Linked DNA regions of Haladaptatus sp. R4. Each later gene encodes a partner of the first gene's protein in a complex. Links are inferred from orthologs where the notes say so. Each region holds a gene or a part of one and is shown in the gene's direction. Other genes may lie near its edges. The genes, in order: A4G99_RS10805 and A4G99_RS06520.

Region 1 (10,077 bases):
TCTCGCCGCGCTTGGCCGCGCCGATTCCCTCGCCGGGTGCGTAGAAGTCGAGGGCTTCGAGCGCCAGCACTTCCGCGATGGTGAAACAGTCGTGCACCTCGGCGACGTCCACGTCGTTCGCGTCGATTCCTGCATCTGCGTAGGCTTCCTCGGCGGCCTCCTCGGCCGCAGGCGAGCGGGCGAGGTACTCGCGCCCTTGGAGCGCCATCCGGTCGCCGCCCTGTCCGGTTCCCGTGACCGAAACCGGCGCGTCGAGGCCGTGTTCCTCGGCGTACTCGTCGCTGACGAGCACGACGGCGGCCGCACCGTCCGTGATGGGACACGCGTCGAATAGGCCGAGCGGTTCGGCGATCATCGGTGCGTCGAGCGCCTGTTCGAGTTCGATCTCCTTCTGGAACTGGGCGTGTTCGTTCGGCACGGCGTTCGCGTGGTTTTTCACCGCGATGTGAGCCAAATCCTCGCGCGAACCACCGTACTGCTCGAAGTAAGCCCGCGCCATCAGCGCGTACGCGCCGGGGAACGTTATCCCGGCCCGAACCTCGTACAGGTCGTCCGCCGCGATGGCGAGGGCTTCCGTCGTCTTCGCCGTCCCGAGGTTGTTCATCCGTTCCGCCCCGCCGACGAGAATCGCGTCGGCCTCCCCGTTCCGAACGTCCTTGACGGCCTGCCGAATCGCGACGCCGCTGGATGCACACGCGCTCTCGTAGCGCGTCGCGGGCGCACGAATTCCCGCGGCTTCCGCCATCAGCGGTCCTTGGTGGCCCTGATGTTCTGCCAATTCGCCCATGAAGTTTCCGTAGTAGAGTTCCTCGATATCGTCGCGGGGGACCTCCGCATCGGCGAACGCGCTCGCGCTCGCCTCGGCGAACAGGTCACGCCCCGTCCGCTCGGGATGCTTCCCGAAGTGAGTCAATCCGACTCCTGCAATCCGAACACCTGTCATGGGAGAACGTACGAGCGGCCCGGTTAAGAAAGCCACTCCTTTCGATTTCAGGCCGAATGGGAGAAATTTCAGCCGGTTGTCCCGGGTCGGGATGGACGAACGTACAATTACCTACCGCCAAATCCTTCATTAATTTTCAAAACTGAACGTTCACCGGAAAATCGACAAATCGGTGCCGCTGTGTGGAAATAACTAGCGGACGTACCGCGTTACCGTCCCGCATTTTTCCCGGTTCGCCGCGTCCGTTTTTCGCCCGAGTCGACTCATCACCGGCGGTACGACTCGACGGGAGAACGGGAAGAGGGTAGAATCGAACCGTTCGGCACCGAATCAGTTCGCGGAATCGACGACATCGACGTCCTCGGCGTCGATGGCGTCCGTATCGAGCCAGTGGGGAACGTAGTTCCGGCGGTCGAAGTCCTCGCGTTCGTCCTCGGTACCGATGACACACCACAGTTGGGGTTCGTCCGGGCCGTGCCAGTCTCCCTGTCGGGTGATGGAGAAACAGACCTGTTCTACGTCGTCGTAGTTGATGATCGCGTCGTCCCGGATTCCGGGGTCCCCGTGGATGATGAGCCGTTTCATACGAGAGGGTTTGTAAGGCGGTCAATTAAGCGCTTTGCAACCGCCGTTCGACTCCGCTTCGGGTACGGATTCGTCTCAGACGTAGTATGGGACGTTGTTCATGTGGGTGACGATTTCGTCGCCGAGGGTGTCGAGATAGTTCGAGTGGTCGTCGCCAACTTGCGAAGTCGCGTCGTACTCGACGTAGTTGGGTGCGGGCGTGTTGCCGTCCTCGTACCCCGTCTCGCCGAGCGCCTGGTCGAACTCGATGGTGTTGTACACCCACTCCAGCACGTCGTCCTCCTCGTTGTGGTAGTTGAACGTCGCCGTCGTCTGGTTCGTGATGGCGTTGTACGTGTCCATCCACTCCTTGGTGGGCGCTTCGTTGTCCGTCGCCGCGCCGAGCATGTGGGTCGAGTACACCTCGTAACCGCCGTCGTTCCACCACGAGGTCACGTCGAGCGAGCGAAGCGAACTGAGGAGCACCTGTGCACCGAGCGAGTGGCTGGCGAACCTGAGCGTGGTGTTCGGACAGTAGTATTTGAGGTACACCGCGAACTGCGCGAGTTTGACGCCATTCTTCTGGGCGACGTCCTGTGCCGTCCCCCAGCCGAAGTCGACGCCGCCACCGGCGTCGCTGTCCCACGAATAGCCGATAAGGGTTCCGTCGTACCCTGCGGCGTCGAGGTTGTTCTTCGCCGAGAGGAACTTGTCTTGGGCCTCCTGCACGGGGTCGCCGCCCGTCTTGTGCCAGCCGTGGATGAACACGGTCAAATCGTCCACACAGCCGGTATCGACGCCCGGAACATCGCCAGTGGTGTCGTAGCCCGTCTCGGTGTGGCCCGAAGTCAAGTTACCGTCGTCGTCGAAGTGGCCGCGTGTCGAGACGATGGGAATCCCGTATCGGTCCGCGCTTACCGTTCCCGTTCCCATTCCGAGCGCTGCGAGTCCCGCCCCTGCGACACCGGTTCGTTTGAGAAATTGCCGTCGATTGACGTTTGTCATGATGTATTCACTCTGTATTTTATGGAGATGAACTTCAAAATTTTTATTTTCATAATAGAATGAAATAGACTCACGGAGAGGGCTATATATTCCGTCCCGCATCCGTCGCAGTGGAAACCAAACGGGTTTTAAGTCCCGGCCCGCAATTTCACCGTAAGGTCGATATCTATGCAGATGCCACGTCGATTTAACACGTACTGTCCGCACTGTCACTCACACCACGAACACGAAGTCGAGAAGGTCCGCACTGGCCGACGAACCGGTATGAAGTGGGACGCTCGCCAGCAGAAACGCGGTAAAGCCGTCATCGGTAACGCTGGTGGTTTCTCGAAGGTGCCCGGTGGGGACAAACCGACGAAGAAGACCGACTTGAAATACCGTTGCAGCGAGTGTGGCAAAGCACACCTCCGCCCGGGATGGCGTGCAGGCCGACTCGAATTCCAGGAGTAAACACATGGCAGGAAATTTCTACAAAGTTCAGTGTCCGGACTGTGAGAACGAACAGACCGTCTTCGGCAAGGCGTCGAGCGAAGTCAACTGCGTCGTCTGTGGTCACAACCTCGCCACGCCGACCGGCGGCAAGGCAGAAATCAACGGCGACGTCCTCGAAACGATAGCATCCCGATGAAATACAGTGGCTGGCCCGACACTGGCGAACTCGTCGTCGGTAAAGTAGACGAGATTGAAGACTTCGGGGTCTTCATCGACCTCGAAGAGTACGAAGACAAGCGTGGGCTTGTCCACGTCAGCGAGGTCGCCAGCGGTTGGATCAAAAACGTCCGAGACCACGTCAGCACCGGACAGACCGTCGTCTGTAAGGTTCTCGACGTTGACGAGGGGTCCCAACAGATCGACCTCTCGATCAAGGACGTGAACGAGCATCAGCGAAGCGACAAGATCCAGGACTGGAAGAACGAGCAGAAGGCCGACAAGTGGATGTCGCTCGCGTTCGGCGAGGACATGGGCGACGAGCAGTACACGCACGTCGCAAACGAACTCCTCTCCGAGTTCGGCAGCATCTACGACGGCTTCGAGCAAGCGGCGATTCACGGTCCCGAAGCGCTCGACAGCACCGACCTCACGGACGAGGAAATCGGACAACTAGTCGAGACCGCTCGCGAGAACGTCTCGGTTCCCTACGTCACCGTCACCGGCTACGTCGACCTCCGCAACCCGGGGAAAGACGGCGTCGATGGCATCAAGGAGGCGCTCAAAGCCGCCGAAGGAAACGGCGACATTCCCGACGAAGTGGAACTCGACGTTACCTACGTCGGTGCACCCGAATATCGCGTTCGTGTGAAGGCACCGAACTACAAGACGGCGGAGGCGCAACTCGAAGAGAGCGTCCACCGTGCGGAGGTCGTCATGGACGGCATCGAGGGGACCGCCGACTTCCACCGTGACCGCCACACCGAAGACGAATGAAATCGAACATCCGGGTATGTTCCGCGTGGGAGGCGGAACACGACCGCCCGGTGTACACCCTTTTGACGACGTGTCCCGACTGTGGAGCGAACGCCGTAAACAGCGCACCCGCCCCGTTCGACCCGAACGACCCGTACGGGGAGTACCGACGCGCACTTAAGCGGCGCGACCACGAATAAGGTACATGGACGAAATCGACATCGACATCGTCGCCAATCCCGACTTGGAAAGCCCCGTCCTCATCGAGGGACTTCCGGGCGTCGGTCACGTCGGTAAACTCGTCGCCGAGCATCTACTCGAAGAGAAAGAAAGCGAACTCGTTCGACGGGTGTACTCCGAGTATCTGCCGCCACAGGTGAGCGTCGGGGACGACGGCACGGCCGCACTGGTCTGTGTGGAACTCCACGCGTTGACGCTGGACGGGCAGGACGTACTCGTCCTGACGGGCGACTATCAAGCCCAGGACAACGTCGGCCACTATCGGCTGACGAACGCCTTTTTGGACATCGCCGAGGAGTTCGGTGTCGAACGCGTCTTCGCGCTCGGCGGCGTGCCGACCGGCGAACTCATCGAGGAGTACGCCGTGTTAGGTGCGGCCGCGACGACGGAGTTCGTGGACGAACTCGAAGACGCGGGCGTCGAGTTCCGCGAGGACGAACCGGCGGGCGGCATCGTCGGCACCAGCGGACTCCTGCTCGGTCTCGGCGGACGGCGCGGGTTCGAAGCGACGTGCCTGATGGGCGAGACGAGCGGGTATCTGGTCGACCCGAAAAGCGCGCAGGCGGTCCTCGAAGTCCTCCAGAAGGTGCTCGATTTCGAGGTCGATTTCAGTTCGCTCGAAGAGCGCGCCGAGGAGATGGAGGAAGTCGTTAACAAGATAGAGGAGATGGAATCCCAATCCCAACAGGCATCCATCCCGTCGGACGACGACCTGCGGTACATCGGCTGAGCAGTCACGTTTTCCCCGTCGTAACGGCCAGTTAGAACAGCGAACGCTCTTGTCCGTTGTAAATGTGGTACAGCGCGGAGACGAGGAAGAACGTCAAAAAGAACCACGTCCAGAACTCGAAATCCAGCAGTTGTATGGAAAAGAGGTGGAGTTTCGCCGCGAAGAGGACGATGAACTCCAGTACCCCGAGACCGAGATAGTACGTCGGCCACGAAACGTCGTGTTCGGCGACGACCTCCATATACACCTCGACCTCGCGTGCGCGGTCGTTGAGAACCAGTTCCTTCGACCGTTGGTCGTACTCCACGATACCGAGGTCGTCCAGTTTCGGGAGGTGTGTCTGATGGAGCGAAACGTAGACACTCTTTCTAACGTTTCTGGGTGGGGGGACTCCCCCGTTTCCAGCGTGGCGATGTGTTCCGCGAGGTCGTCGACGGCCAGTGAGTCACCCGTTTGGCGAAGATACCGAATCGTTTCGCGTCGTCGGTCGTTCCGCAAGACGTTATGAATCTGACTCTCGTCGAGTTCCCCTTTTGTCCCCGGTTCGGTGAGTTTCATAGCTTGGAGGTAAACATGAGATTATCTCCGAGTTCGATACACACGCATATATTATAACCAAGGGTATTAACTTTGCCACCCAACAGGCGTTTTTTTAGAACAGTATTTTCCACGAACCACTTTGCCGCAAGCGATTCACTCACCGTTGAAATGGGTCGAGTTGACTCGTTTCCTCACACGACGCCTGACGAACCCGCAAAGGAATTGCAGCATTTTTGAACGACTGTAACTTATTCGACGTTTGCAACTTCGTAGGCGACACCGACGTCCCGAAGGGCGTCGGTGACGCGCCCGACGCTGTCGGAGGTTGCGACGATGACCACGTCCAAGCCACGCTCCGCGGCCTCGGCGGCGACTTCGCCCGCGGCGAACGTCGTGTCGGGTTCGAGACCAGCGGACTGCAGCGCGACGACAGCTTCGACACCGGTCGCAGCGAGGACGGGAGCGCCGTCACAGACGGCCGCCAGCGCGTCCGAATCGATCGACCGACTACCTCCGGAACGGACCGGCGGAACCTGATACACCGTCACGTGGCCGGGATCGAGGTCGATGATTCCTTCGAATTCCGTGACGCCGACTTCCGTGCCCTCCTCGGCGTCCGTCGTGGCGATACCGGTCGCAGGCCCTTCGTCGCCCGGCGTCGCGTGGAGTAATCCATCGGCGAGCGTGATCGAGACGGTCGTTCCCGCGTCGATGTTGGTCCGTGCGATTGCGGCGTCCTCCCCGACGTTCCCGAGGATATCGTCCGTGACGTGATCCGCGAAGCGCCGGACGTCGGTCGCGGACTGCAACAGCCAATCGACGCCCTCCTTGGTCACCCGATAGCGAGAGCGTCCTTCCTTTTCTACGAGCCCGTCGTCCACGAGGCCGCGAATGTACTCGCTGACGGCTTGGCTCGTGACGCCGACGGCGTCGGCGATTTCGCCTTGACTCACCGCCGGTTGGCGGTCAGCGATCTCCGAGAGGATTCGAAACCGGGTCGCGGCTCGCTTGTCCTCCAACACGTCGGCCATACCCGAACCGTCGGGCGGAACGATAAAAATACCAGCGGTCGGCGAGTGAAAGCGGGAGACGACCACCTCGTGTGGAAACGCATCGGGTGTCGACGTATTCGGGCGATTTGAAGAACGTCAACTCTATATTTTCCGAGAACAAGGACGAATCGTGATCGAAGTCGCCCCCGTCGCCCTTTCCGTCCCTCTTTCGTTATCGGTCTCGTGGCTGACGACGACGTTTCCCGATTACCTCGTGTGGGTCGTCATCGCCGCGTTCGTCGCCACCGCCGCGCTCGAAGGATACGACCGCGATCTAGCGCGTGGCGTCGGCATGGGGGCGTGGGTGCTGTTCGGGCTCTTTTGGGGCGTTCTCTTTCCCCGGTTCGCGTTCGAGATGCGGAGTTTCATCGAGGGTACGTTGTGCCTCGTCGCGGTTCCGTTGTGCGTGTATACGGGCTACCAACTGTACACCGGACGGGATTCGCTCTTCGTCCTCTCCCGCGGCGTCGCGGCGATGGGACTCATCTACGTCCCGTTCCTGACGATCGAACCGCTCCGCCAGTGGATCGTCGAACTCGTGAGCGCACAGACGAACGCCGTCATCCACCTGCTCGGGTACGACCCGGACTTCACTATCGCGGAACAGAACGGCTATCACAGCGCGTTCATCTTCCACGACAGCAACGGCCACCGGTATTACACGTATCTCGTCTTGGCGTGTACCGGAATCGGCAGCATGAGTATCTTCGGCGGCCTCATCGCCGCCGTCCGCGCGCCGCTCCGCCGAAAGATCAGCGCGTTCGCGGTGGCAATTTCCATTATCTGGGTGCTGAACGTCATCCGCAACGTGTTCATCTCCGTCGCGTTCGGCAACCAATGGTTCCAGATATTCGTCGGTCCCGTCACCAGTCTCACGGGCTACGCCGACCCGAAGATGGTCTCGTTCTTCATCGCGGACAGGGTACTCAGCCAACTGCTCGCCGTGATATCGCTCGTCGTCATCCTGTGGTTGGTGGTCCGTATCCTCCCCGAACTGCTGACGGTCATCGAGGACGTCATCTACCTCGTCTCCGGACGGGAGTACGACCTCAGCCAACGTACCCGGGCCGATGGTCGACGCTGAATTCGCGGACCGCGCCGTTTTCCTTCCGTCCGCCGACGCGCTCGTCCTCGCCGACCTCCACATCGGACGGGACGCGACGTCGAACGTTTCCCTGTCGCTCGGCGAGCGAACCGATCTGACCACGAGAGTTTCCGACCTCCTCGACCGTTTTTCCCCGGGCGAAGTCGTCCTCGCGGGCGACGTTCTCCACGCCTTCGACAGACTGCCGGAGGAGGCCGAATCGACGTTCGCCGACTTCCGGGAACTCGTGGACGAAGCGGGTGCCACACTTGTCGTCGTTCGGGGCAACCACGATACGTTGCTCGACGAACTCGCCGACCCACGGGACGAGTACCGTCTCGCGGACGGGACGCTGGTCCATCACGGCCACGAGGAACCCGACGCGGACGCGCCCCGATACGTCGTCGGTCACGACCATCCGGCCATCGAAATCGAGGGGAAGCGTCGCCCGTGCTACCTCTGGGGGGAGGAGACCTACCGAGGATCGGACGTTCTCGTCCTCCCGGCGTTCACCCGTTTCGCGAGCGGAATGGTCGTAAACGACCTGCGGGGGGGCGACTTTCAGTCCCCCCTCGTCACGCGGACGAATCCGCTCCGACCCATCGTCCGCGACGAGGATGCCGACGAAACCTACCGGTTCCCGCCGCTCGCCGAGTTTCGGAAACTGCTGTAATCCGTAGTTCGGAGGAAGCGTTGCCGAATCGGGTATTCGATGGGATATCTTATCGAAGTGTTCAGCAAGCGTCGATTCGGCAATCGAACTGCAAGGAGAAATTCGGTCGGGAGCACCGGAGATTATAGGTTTTCGATCAGTTTTATCAGTCGATTATTCGAGACCGATACGAAGACATCCACGACTTTTTGTCCTCGTTTGTACGTTTTCTCGAACGAGCGAATCCGTTCGAGATCTTCCCTCGCACGCTCATCGTCCACTCCTTCGAGGCGGTCCTCGGCGGATTCGAGTGCACGAGTCATGATGTCCAGTTCGCGTTGAACTTCCCGACGGAGAAATTCTTGGACGATACGCCAAAGATCGGTTTCGGCCTCGTAAAACGCCTTTTTGCCTTCGCCCGGAATCGAGCGACGGTGCACGACGTGAAATTGCTCTAGGCGTTTCATCGCCGTACTCACCGTGGACTTCGCATAGCCGCTCTCTTCAACGATTTCGTCGAGAGAAACCGGTCGGTTTTCGAAGAACAGTATCCCGTACAGGCGTCCGTAACTTCCGTTGAACCCGTACACCTCAGCGCTGTGTTCTAACGCTTCGATGACCTCCTCCCGTGCCTCGGTTACCGGATCGACATCGTTGCTCATGTTCGTTATAATCGGTACGTAGTAAAAATAGAAAACGGTTCCTCGAACCGCTCGACATCGATTTTTCCACTTTCAGACGGCGGCGGCACGCACAAAACTCGAAAATATAGGAAGAGTTATGGTTTTGTGATCTTTATATTCGGTATATGCCGAATATAGAAAACGGAGGTGGGGACCAACCCCAAGCAAACCAACAACGGGTTCTCATCTGTGGTGCGGGAATCGCCGGGCTAACGCTAGCATGGTGGCTAGATCGGGATGGATGGGACGTCACGTTGATCGAGAAGGCGGCCGGATTGCGCGAGGAAGGATATATGATCGATTTTCTCGGCTCCGGGTACGACGTGGCGAAACGAATGGGCATCCTCCCACGACTCAAAGAGGTAGAATACCCGATTGCAGAGATCATCGATGTCGATTCGAACGGGAACACCGTCTCTACGATAGATTACGAGTTGTTCAGGCGTCTGAAGGACGGAGAACTGCTCTCACTGATGCGTGGGGATTTGGAGCGTGTGCTTTACGAATCCCTGTCGGATGACGTCGAAATTCGCTACGGTCTCACTGTGGACGAGGTCGGGCAGAACGGACGCGAGGTAACTGTCGATCTCACCGATGGAACAAAAGAACAGGTCGACCTACTAGTCGGTGCTGATGGGATTCATTCCCGCGTTCGGGAACTCACGTTTGGGGAGGAGGAGAAGTACCGTCGCTATCTCGGCTATCAGACTGCAGCGTACATTTTCGAAGACGATGCATTTAGACGAAAGTTGGACGGCGGATTTCGGGATATCACGGTGGAGAATCGGACCGCCGGTTTCTATCCGATTCGGGACGGAAAAGTCGCCACCTGGTTCGCCCACGATGCGCCGGACGAGAAGTTACCGGCCGCTCCCTGTGACGAGTTGCGGAGGACGTTCGGCGACATCGGATGGATCGTACCCGACGCGCTCGATCATTGTTCGGATGGCGATAGCATCTACTACGACCAGGTCGCACAGATCGAGATGGATCATTGGTCGAGGGGACGAGTGACGTTAGTCGGGGACGCCTGTTACGCCGTTTCGCTCCTCGCGGGACAAGGGGCATCCATGGCGATGGGTGGTGCCTACGTTCTCGCTCGTAAGCTACGCGAAGCTTCCGTTATCGAAGAGGGATTGGCTGAATACGAGGCCAAGATGAAACCGGAGATCGAGAAAAA
Region 2 (10,089 bases), on another replicon or contig:
CACGCTTTCCGATTGTTTCGGTGATTGATAGCGCGTGCTGTTCGCTATCCACCGCGGAATACGACTCGAAAAACGGGGTCAGTTCCCGGAATCAAATGGGTTCAGTTCCCGTTATCGCCTGTCGTCGCGCGTGTCGCGGCGGGCGGCGCGTTCGGCGCTCGACCAGTCGTGATGTTCGGTCTCCTCGCGGTCCGATTCCGTGTCGATGAGCCACCAGAGGACGAGCGGGCCACCGATGGCGAAGAGAAGGAAGAGGGCGAAGACACCGCCGAGTTCGGCGGCGAGGAGGACGGGGAGGGCATGGAGGACGAAGGACATGATCGATAGCTGTCTGGAAACGGCTTAATCGTTCCGTCCGTCGAAGGCGACGCTACCGTCCACGACGGTCATCGCCACGTCGATGTTTTCGATGTCGTCGGCGTGTTCCCACGGCGAACGGTCGAGGACGGTGAAGTCGGCCTTCTTGCCGACCTCGACGGTGCCGAGGTCGTCCTCGTCGAATCCGGCGTAGGCCGCCCCGAGCGTGTACGCGCGGAGTGCTTCCGTCACGGAGAGTCGCTGTTCCTCGACGGGCGCGTTGACGGTTTGATGAATCCCGAGCAGCGGGTCGAGGGGCATGCAGTCGCTGCCGAACGCGAGATGTGCACCCGCGTCGAGTAGAGTGCGGTAGCGATTCGTTTGCTTCCGGCGCTCCTCGCCCAGTCGAGCGTCGTACAAACCTCCTGACTGCGCCCATTTCAGGAAGTTCGGCTGCACGGATGCGATCACGCCCGACTCCGCGAACCGCTCGATCTGTTCGTCCGTCACGAGTTCGACGTGCTCGACCCGGTGGCGCTTCTCGCCCGCGTCCCCGGTCTCGTCGAAGGCGTCCAGCACGGCCTCGATCGCCTCGTCGCCGATGGCGTGGGCCGTCACCTGAAAGCCAGCGCCGTCCGCCCGCGCGACGATGTCGTCCAGTTCGTCGGGGGAGACGACCCACTGGCCGGTCACGTCGTCCTCGGCGTCCGTATCGGCAACCTCGTCCGCGTCGGCGTACGGTTCCGAGAGCTTCGCCGTCCGACCGCCGAAGCTGCCGTCGGTGAACGACTTTATCGCGCCCGTCGTCACCAACGAACTGCCGTGGTTCGTCACGAGACCGACCTCCTCCGCGGCCTCGATGTGGTCGCTCCAGTAGTTGATGCGGACGCGCATGGTCAGGTCGTCCTCCAGTTCGAGTCGGCGGTACACCTCCGGCGCACGGGATTGCCGACACATGTCGTGGACTCCGGTGACGCCCTTCTCGTGGGCGTCGCGCTGGGCCGCCAGCAGGAGTTCGCGGGTCGTCTCGGCGTCGGGTTCGATGGCCTCGTAGACGGCGTTCACCGCGTCCTCCACGATGACGCCGGTCGGTTCGCCGTCCTCGGTTTCGACGTCCTCATCGGGCATCTCGTCGCCCAGTCGGTCGAGCACCACGCCGTTGACCGAGGCGACGTGCAGGTCCTCGCGGAACGCGGCGACGGGACGGGTTTCGCTCACCGAATCGAGGTCCTCGCGGGTGAGATAGCGCGACTCGTCCCACATGCTCTCGTCGAACCCGTAGCCCAGGACCCACTCGTGGTCGCTCGAATCGCGGTCCTCGTCCAACTCGGCCAGCAGGTCGACGCAGTCGGCGGGCGAATCGGCGTCCGAGAGGTCGGCGTTCACCAGATAGCTCCCCACGGTCTGCATGTGGGTGTGGGCGTCGATGAATCCCGGTAGGAGGACGCGTCCGCCGAGGTCGATGACCTCGGTTTCGACTCCGTTCAGGAAGTTCACCTCGTACGCCGAATCGACGCGAACGATTTCCCCGTCCCGGATCGCGACCGCTTCAGGTCTGTCGTCCGCGTCGTCGTTCCCCGCCGGGTCGTCCGCGAGGGTGTGCACCTCCGCGTTCGTGAGGATCAGATCCGCTGGCGCTGTCATGGTTTCGTGGTCTGTTCGAGCGGCGATAACTGTTCGGGAACGACTAGATCAGGGTGGGATTTCGAACCGGATCGTTCGATCGCTGTGAGTCGTAGTCGGGTTGGATCAATCTCTCACCGTGCGACACGACGATCAAAAAACTCGTTCAGAACTTCAGCGTCGTGAACACGCTCGCCATAACCCGAACGACGAGGAACGGCAACAGGACGATGAGACCGATGCTGGCCGCCCACGCGACGAGCAGAACGGGAACTCCCGTTCCGACCATCGCCACACCGTTCACGACGGCGATTCCGAGGACGAGTGCGACGGCGGTGCCGAGCACGAGCGCGGACAACGCGGCGAGCGCTCGGCGGGCGAAGGCGGTTCGTGGAGATTGGTCGGCGAATCCGACGGTGGTTTCGTACTTCATGGTGGCTCTCCTCGTTTGAACGAAGGGGAGCTACCGACAAATATGTTAGCTGAAGAACACTTCTGTAGGATCCGATACTGAAACGCGTTCCTGTAATCTCGATGTCAGGCGGCGCTCTCGGCGTCGGTTGCCGACGGACAGCCCTGATCGATTTCGACGACGTTCATGTCGGCGTCGAGGGTGATGTTGAGAGTTTCGTCGGAAAGCGTTATCGAGACGCGGATTCGCCACGGGTCCTCGGAGAGAACCGTCGTGGTTTCGTCGCCCACACACCACGTGAGCGACCAGAACGGCTTCGTACAGAGGTCGATGCCGTGGTCGCTGTAGAACGTGACGACCCGCGACTGGTCCAGAAGCGACAGCCCCACCGTCGAATGGAGTTGGTGATGGCACTGTTCGCAGTGGTGGTCCACCCTGACCTTCGTTCCGAGGACGTTCTCCGTATCCTTCTTCACCGTCGTTCCCATCTTCCCGTTGCACTCAGGGCACACGCCGTCGGCGGCGAGACAGTGGAGGTGGCGCACGCGCTGGTTGAACGCGTCCATGATTTCGTCGCTGGTACGGTCGTTCAGACCGCCCGGTGGGAACGGATAGTTGCCGTGAGCCTTCCCGCAGTCGGGGCAGGCCACCGTCAGCGTCTCCTCCTCGTACGTCGCTCGGAGGTGGGAACCACAGGCGGCGCACGTCTCGTCCAGTTCGATGGGGTCGAGGTGCGGATGTTCGTTGAACGAACCCGCCAGCACCGCGCTCACGACCTTCTTTCCGGCCTGGCGGAAGTCGTAGCCCTCGTCGGTTCGGACGACGAAGTGGTCGGTCAGCTGTTTCAGATGGTAGTTGAACTGGGCGCTGTCGCGCATCCCGACCTCCTTTCGAAGTTCGGAGAAGCCGACTGGTCGTTCCGGGGCCTGCCAAAGCGCCTCTAAAATCGAGAGGCGCGTCTCGTTGGCGATGACCGAGAACGCCTTCGCCGGAGCGAGACAGTCCTCACACTCCTGCAACTCGGTGTCGCTGCTCATGGGGGTAGTTTCGTCGGGTAGCGGATAAAACGTTATGTGAATTACATTTTTGTAACGTCCTTGTCAGGAATGCGCGCGATGCGAGAACAGTAGGTTTATCAGTCGTTCGGGCCGAATCTACGACAAGATTACTTCAGGAGGTCAACGTTGACAGGAACACACAACCAACCGGAGGTGAATATCGGACTCGTCGGCCACGTAGACCACGGAAAGACAACGCTCGTGCAGGCTCTTTCCGGGGAATGGACCGACCAGCACTCCGAGGAGATGAAGCGGGGGATTTCTATCAGACTCGGATACGCGGACGCGACGTTCAGGCAGTGCCCTGGCGTGGACGCACCGGAGTGCTACACGGTCGATGAAACGTGCGACGACGGGAGCGAAAGCGAACCGATTCGAACGGTATCGTTCGTGGACGCGCCCGGCCACGAAACGCTCATGGCGACAATGCTCTCGGGAGCGTCGCTGATGGACGGCGCGGTGCTCGTCGTCTCGGCCACGGAGAACGTTCCGCAGGCCCAGACCGAAGAGCACCTGATGGCGCTCGACATCATCGGCATCGAGAACATCGTCATCGCACAGAACAAGATCGACCTCGTCAGTCCCGACCGCGCGCGACGTAACTACGAACAGATTCAGGAGTTCGTGGAAGGGACGGTCGCGGAGGACGCGCCAGTCGTCCCGATCAGCGCCCAACAGGAGGTCAACATCGACCTGCTGATTCAGGCCATCGAGGAGGAGATCCCGACGCCGGAACAGGACCCGAACGACGACCCACAGATGTACGTCGCTCGCAGTTTCGACATCAACCGTCCCGGCACGACGTGGGACAGTCTCACTGGCGGCGTGCTCGGCGGCAGTCTCGTTCAAGGAAAGCTCAACGCGGGCGACGAACTCGAACTCCGTCCCGGACGCGAAGTGGAAGAAGGCGGCCAGACGCAGTGGGAACCCATCCAGACCGACGTGCGGTCCCTCCAAGCGGGTGGCGAGATGGTGGACGAAGCCACGCCCGGCGGCCTACTCGGCGTCGGAACGGGTCTCGACCCGAGCCTCACCAAGGGTGACGCGCTGGCCGGACAGGTCGCGGGGACCCCCGGCAGTCTCCCGCCGACGTGGGAGCAGTTCACGATGAAAGTCGATCTGCTCGAACGCCTCGTCGGCATGGACGAGCAGAACGTGGACGAAATCAGCACGGGCGAACCGCTCATGCTGACGGTCGGAACGGCGACGACGGTCGGTGCCGTCACCAGCGCGCGCGACGACGAGTGTGAAGTCTCGCTCAAGCGTCCCGTCTGTGCGGCTGAAGGGGCGAAAATCGCCATCAACCGCCGTATCGGCGCACGCTGGCGGCTCATCGGCATCGGAACCCTCACGACCCAGAACTGATGGTTCACACCGTCGTCATGGATACCAGTGCCCTCATGATGCCCGTCGAATGTGGCGTCAGGGTGTTCGACGAACTCGACCGGCTATTGGGCCAGTTCGAGTGTGTCACCCCTCGCGCCGTCGTCACCGAACTCGACGGACTGTCACAGGGCAACGGCAAGGAGGCGACCGCCGCGAGTGTGGGAGCCGATTTGGCGACGCGATGTCGAACCATCGACCACGAGGAATCGTACGCCGACGACGCATTGGTCGAACTCGGACCCGAGTTCGACTTCGTCGTCACGAACGACGCACCCCTTCGTACACGCCTGCTCGACGCTGGCGTATCGGTAATCCATATAAGGGGGAAGAACAAACTCGCAATCACTCAACCATAGCATGTATAAACGGGCCAGATTGAAGGACACGGTCGAAGTACCTCCCCAGTTCCTCGCAGACGTTACGCCGGACCTGGTGAAACGGTTACTACAGGACAAACTCGAAGGACGGATGGACGAGGACGTCGGAAGCGTCGTCAGCGTCACCGAAGTTCACGACATCGGCGAAGGTGCCGTACTGCCGAACCGTCCCGGCGTCTACTACGAAGCGGAGTTCGACGCGCTGACGTTCGACCCGCAGATGCAGGAAGTCGTGGACGGCGAAGTCGTCGAAGTCGTCAACTTCGGGGCGTTCGTCGGTATCGGGCCGGTGGACGGCCTGCTCCACGTCTCCCAGATTTCGGACGAATACCTCGCGTTCGACGAGGAGGGCCAAGCGCTCGCCTCCCGCGAGTCCAACCGCACGCTCGGCGTCGGCGACTCCGTTCGCACGCGTATCGTGACCAAGAGTATCGACGAACGCAACCCGCGTGAAAGCAAGATCGGTCTCACGGCGAAGCAGGTCGGCCTCGGTAAACACGGCTGGCTGAAGGAAGACCGTCAAAAGCGCCACGCGACGACGGAGAGCGAATAACGATGGCGAGCAATCGACTCGCCTGCCGAGACTGCCACGCCGTCGTGGAGCCGGACGAGGAAATCTGTCCCGTCTGTAACTCCACCAGCCTCACCGAGGACTGGAGTGGCTACGTCTCCATCGCCCACCCCGAGGAGAGCGAAATAGGGCGGGAGATGGAAGTCACGGAGCCGGGAAGCTACGCGCTGAAAGTCAGATAGAGACGTGTCAGAAACAGTCGTCTCGCTTCCCCGCGCGTTGCGTGGAGAGCTAAAGGAACCGCTCGGGCCGATTTTCACCGACGCGGAGACGCTTCTCGAATCGGCCGAGCGACCGCTGATTGCCGTCGGCGACGTGGTCACGTATCACCTCGAATCGGCTGGCGTCACGCCGGACGTCGCGCTCGTGGACGGGATCACCAAACGCGACGCCGTCGACCCCGAAATCCGGGACGCCGTCAGCGACGACGCGCGACGCGTTCGGGTGGAGAACCCGGCCGGCGTCCTCACGGACGACCTCCTTACGGCGCTCGCCGACGCTATCGGGGCGGACGCATCGACCGTTCTCGTCGTGGATGGGGAGGAGGACCTCGCCGCGCTTCCGGCGGTGCTCGCCGCGCCGGTCGGTGGAAGCGTCGTCTACGGACAGCCGAACGAAGGGATGGTTCTCACGAGCGTCACGTCCGACCTGCAAGCCGACGTTGCCGACCTGTTGGCGCGCATGGACGGCGACGTCGAGCGGTTGTTCTCGCTCGTCGGTTACGCCGACCGCCGCTAACAGGAGGTGAAACAGTTTATTAGGCTGGTTTCGCAATTGCATCACGATGCGGAGGAGTGAAACCGACGAGACGGGTGCGCTGGAGTTCGAGCGAACACTCCAGCGGTTGAAACGGGAGGGGTGTAACCTCCTGCTCGTCGGTTCCGTTCCGGATTCCGTGCTCTCGGCGGCAAGTCGGAAGCTGTTCGGCGACCCTGAAGAGCGCCGATTTCGCGTCGCCGTCCTCTCGGGGACGCCACGGACAGTGGTATACGAACGATTGCCGACGGCGGCGTTGGACGAGACCGCCACCGTCATCTCACACGACGGTGTGTCGATACCGCCCCACATTTCCGCGCCGGTCGTCGACGTCGATTCTGGTATTCGGGAACTCACGAGTTCTATTTCGGAGACGATAACCTCGTTCGAGGGTTCGAGGAACTTTCAGCCGGGCGAACTCCGATTCGGCCTCGACTCGCTTGGGTCGATGTTGACCCGGTACGATCCGACGCTCGTTCGGCAGTTTCTCGGCATCGTCGGTGGGCAAGTCCGTGGTGCGAACGGGATGGGTCACTACGTCCTGCCGCGACCGTACGACCACGAACTCGTGACGGCCCTCGAACCGCTGTTCGACGGCGTCATCGAATATCGCGTCGAGGCAGGACGGGAGGAGCGGTGGCATTTTCCCCATCACGACCTCCGTTCGCCGTGGCTTCCGCTGTAATCGCGTTCCAGTGGAATCGCCCACTTCGAAATCCTTTTACACGCTTCGGGGAGAAGAACACTATAACTGAGTGTTACACATGGAAGTCGAAATCCTCTCACAGGAGCAAAATCCAATGCTCCACCGGACTGAAGTGCGGTTCCAGATCGTTCACGACGAGGCAACGCCCTCGCGCCTCTCGGTGCGCGACAGCCTCGCGGCGAAACTCGACAAGAACGCGGACGAAGTCGTCGTTCACGAGATGAACACGAAGTTCGGCATGCGAAAGACCGTCGGCTACGCGAAGGTCTACGACAGCTCCGAACACGCCCGTGACGTCGAGCAGGAGTACATGCTCGAACGAAACAAGATCACGGCCGACTCCGAAGGCGAGGCGGAACCGGAAGCCGAGGAGGCTGAATAATGGCGCGAAACGAACTCTACAACGACGACGGCACGAGCGAGCGAGAGATGTGCCCGCGCTGTGGCGACACGTTCCTCGCGGACCACGGCGACCGGCTTCACTGCGGCAAGTGCAGCTACACCGAGTGGAAGTAAATGCGAATCCTCGGCGTTGAGGGTACCGCGTGGGCGGCCAGCGCGTCCGTCTACGATTCGAACACCGATTCCGTTTTTATCGAAACCGACGCCTACCAACCGGAGAGCGGCGGCATTCATCCGCGCGAAGCTGCCGAGCACATGAGCGAGGCGATTCCGCGCGTCGTCGAAACGGCACTCTCCGAGGCCGACGGTGATATCGACACCGATGAGCGAAGCTCATCGAGCAAACGGGCGTCGCCCGTTGATGCCGTCGCCTTCTCGCGCGGCCCGGGCCTCGGTCCGTGTCTGCGCATCGTCGGGACGGCGGCCCGCGCGCTCTCACAGACGTTGGACGTGCCGCTGGTCGGCGTGAATCACATGGTCGCCCACCTCGAAATCGGGAGACAACGATCCGGGTTCGACTCGCCCGTCTGTCTGAACGCGAGCGGTGCCAACGCCCACGTGCTGGGCTACCGAAACGGCCGGTACCGCGTCCTCGGGGAGACGATGGACACGGGCGTCGGCAACGCCATCGACAAGTTCACGCGCCACGTCGGGTGGTCACACCCCGGTGGGCCGAAAGTCGAGCAGGCCGCCACGGACGGCGAGTACATCGACATGCCGTACGTCGTGAAGGGAATGGATTTCTCGTTTTCGGGAATCATGAGCGCGGCGAAGCAAGCCGTCGACGACGGTCACGAAATTCCGGACGTCTGTTTTTCCATGCAGGAGAACATCTTCGCCATGCTGACCGAAGTGGCCGAGCGCGCCCTCTCGCTGACCGGCCGGGACGAACTCGTCCTCGGCGGCGGTGTCGGAAACAACGCCCGCCTCCGCGAGATGCTCGCCGAGATGTGCGACCAGCGCGGGGCGAAGTTCTACGCGCCGGAACCGCGCTTTTTGAGCGACAACGCCGGAATGATCGCGGTGCTCGGCGCGGAGATGGTCGCGGCGGGCGACACGATTCCGGTGGCCGAATCCGCGGTGAATTCGAATTTCCGCCCCGACCAAGTCGCCGTGTCGTGGCGCGGGACGGAAGCCCCCGACGTGCTTCGGCACCCCGACGAGCGCGAGGTTCGCGGCGCGGAAGCGACGGTGGACATCGGTCCCGAGCGCGTGGAAAAGCGCCGGACGCCAAAATCCTATCGTCATCCCGCACTCGACGCGACGCTTCGAAAGGAGCGCACGACGCTCGAAGCGCGCCTGACGAGCGACGCCCGACGCGCTGGCGTCCCGACGCCGGTCGTCTACGACATCGACCTCGCCGAGTTCGCCATCGAGTTCGAACGCGTCGGCGAGGCGGATTTGCGCGACGAACTCACCGCCGACCGCGTGCGCGACGTGGGCTGTCACCTCGGCACGCTCCACCACGAGGGCATCGTCCACGGCGACCCGACGACGCGGAACTTCCGATGTTCGCCCGACCGAACCTACGCCATCGACTTCGGACTGGGCTACTACTCGGACGACGTGGAGGACTACGCGATGGACCTGCACGTCTTCAGCCAGAGCCTCGCCGGAACCGCCGACGACGCGGGGGACCTCCAGCGCGAGTTCGAATCCGCCTACGAGGAGACCGGCGACGACCTCGTTCTCGACCAACTCCGTGAGATCGAAGGCCGCGGCCGGTATCAGTGAGAACGAACTCGTTTTCGAATCCGCTTCTTCGTCCGTACCGACCCGTAAACGACTCCCGAACGACATCCGAAACGGACCCGCCGTCGCCTTGCAATCCGATGCCCCAAACGCTATAATAGGTGCGGACAATGTCTATCACATGTCCGACAAAGAAACGTCAGGAACGCTCTTCGGTGTCCCGTACAACTTCGAACGCCCCAGCGTCGGGCGAATGCTCTCGGCGTACTGGAAGCCCGGCGAGGGGATGCTCGTCGAGAAACCGTTCGGCGTCGGCTACACGCTCAACCTCGCCAACTGGCGCTCGTGGGTCATCCTCGCCGTCGCTGGCGTGATGTTCTACCTGGAGAGCGAGAAGGGTGGCGAGTCAGAAGCCGAGAACGAACCCGTCGAAGTCATCGTCGACGACGACTGATTCGACGCTTCTTTTTCCCCGCACATCCCTCTCTCGCGTATGATTCGATTCGTCACCGGCAACGAGGGAAAGGTGCGGGAGGCACGCGAGTATCTGAACGACGAGGTTCGCCAGATAGACTACGACTACACGGAAGTCCAGAGCGACGACCTCGCCGAAATCGCGCTCCACGGCGCGCGCGAGGCGTTCGAGGAGACGGGCGACGACGACCCGATAATCGTGGACGACGCAGGGTTGTTCATCGACGCCGTCGGCGGGTTTCCGGGACCATACTCGGCCTACGTCGAGGACACCCTCGGCGTCGAGCGCGTCTGGCAACTCGCGGAGAGGGAGGAGAACCGCCGCGCGCACTTCC

What was found.
Region 2: the proteins of A4G99_RS10805 (region 1) and A4G99_RS06520 are in contact, whole or in part, in a crystal structure (PDB 3CW2), measured with the Saccharolobus solfataricus proteins. The link is inferred for Haladaptatus sp. R4 from one-to-one orthologs. Residues at the interface, in WP_009989173.1 of Saccharolobus solfataricus: Val185, Arg186, Thr187, Asn188, Glu189, Pro190, Leu191, Gly192, Val193, Glu194, Ile196, Lys197, Ile200, Ser201, Leu204, Ile217, Lys218, Ile219, Tyr220, Thr221, Ile222, Gly223, Ala224, Pro225, Tyr227; in WP_009988771.1 of Saccharolobus solfataricus: Asp222, Lys225, Pro226, Gly227, Thr228, Gln229, Phe230, Asn231, Leu233, Lys234, Gly235, Leu259, Phe273, Thr274, Lys275, Tyr300, Leu301, Asp302, Pro303, Ser304, Leu305, Lys307.

The regions. Positions count from the first base shown.
Region 1 is NZ_LWHG01000021.1:249,722-259,798, forward strand. Bases 2,172-5,036 are described here. They hold A4G99_RS10805 (translation initiation factor IF-2 subunit alpha), read left to right. Parts: upstream 2,172-3,136; coding sequence 3,137-3,937; downstream 3,938-5,036. Other genes in these bases: A4G99_RS10790 (twin-arginine translocation signal domain-containing protein), read right to left, coding at 2,172-2,512; A4G99_RS10795 (50S ribosomal protein L44e), read left to right, coding at 2,681-2,962; A4G99_RS10800 (30S ribosomal protein S27e), read left to right, coding at 2,967-3,140; A4G99_RS10810 (RNA-protein complex protein Nop10), read left to right, coding at 3,934-4,116; A4G99_RS10815 (proteasome assembly chaperone family protein), read left to right, coding at 4,122-4,886. Outside these bases: A4G99_RS10780 (thiolase domain-containing protein), read right to left, coding at 1-943; A4G99_RS10785 (HAH_0734 family protein), read right to left, coding at 1,274-1,528; more of A4G99_RS10790, read right to left, coding at 1,604-2,171; more of A4G99_RS27165, read right to left, coding at 5,037-5,193; A4G99_RS10825 (MarR family transcriptional regulator), read right to left, coding at 5,675-6,457; artA (archaeosortase A), read left to right, coding at 6,666-7,562; A4G99_RS10835 (metallophosphoesterase), read left to right, coding at 7,549-8,235; A4G99_RS10840 (GbsR/MarR family transcriptional regulator), read right to left, coding at 8,358-8,876; A4G99_RS10845 (FAD-dependent oxidoreductase), read left to right, coding at 9,023-10,077. UniProt on the Methanocaldococcus jannaschii protein: eIF-2 functions in the early steps of protein synthesis by forming a ternary complex with GTP and initiator tRNA.
Region 2 is NZ_LWHG01000011.1:558,543-568,631, reverse strand. What follows is about bases 2,759-5,635. They hold A4G99_RS06520 (translation initiation factor IF-2 subunit gamma), read left to right. Parts: upstream 2,759-3,516; coding sequence 3,517-4,755; downstream 4,756-5,635. Other genes in these bases: A4G99_RS06510 (DNA-directed RNA polymerase), read left to right, coding at 5,134-5,635; A4G99_RS06515 (PIN domain-containing protein), read left to right, coding at 4,755-5,132; A4G99_RS06525 (winged helix-turn-helix domain-containing protein), read right to left, coding at 2,759-3,369. In the rest of the region: A4G99_RS06540 (hypothetical protein), read right to left, coding at 112-318; A4G99_RS06535 (amidohydrolase), read right to left, coding at 343-1,941; A4G99_RS06530 (hypothetical protein), read right to left, coding at 2,087-2,353; more of A4G99_RS06525, read right to left, coding at 2,458-2,758; more of A4G99_RS06510, read left to right, coding at 5,636-5,706; transcription elongation factor subunit Spt4, read left to right, coding at 5,709-5,906; A4G99_RS06500 (GTP-dependent dephospho-CoA kinase family protein), read left to right, coding at 5,911-6,462; A4G99_RS06495 (hypothetical protein), read left to right, coding at 6,509-7,165; A4G99_RS06490 (30S ribosomal protein S24e), read left to right, coding at 7,245-7,568; A4G99_RS06485 (30S ribosomal protein S27ae), read left to right, coding at 7,568-7,702; A4G99_RS06480 (bifunctional N(6)-L-threonylcarbamoyladenine synthase/serine/threonine protein kinase), read left to right, coding at 7,703-9,322; A4G99_RS06475 (DUF5808 domain-containing protein), read left to right, coding at 9,462-9,734; A4G99_RS06470 (XTP/dITP diphosphatase), read left to right, coding at 9,774-10,089. UniProt on the Methanocaldococcus jannaschii protein: eIF-2 functions in the early steps of protein synthesis by forming a ternary complex with GTP and initiator tRNA.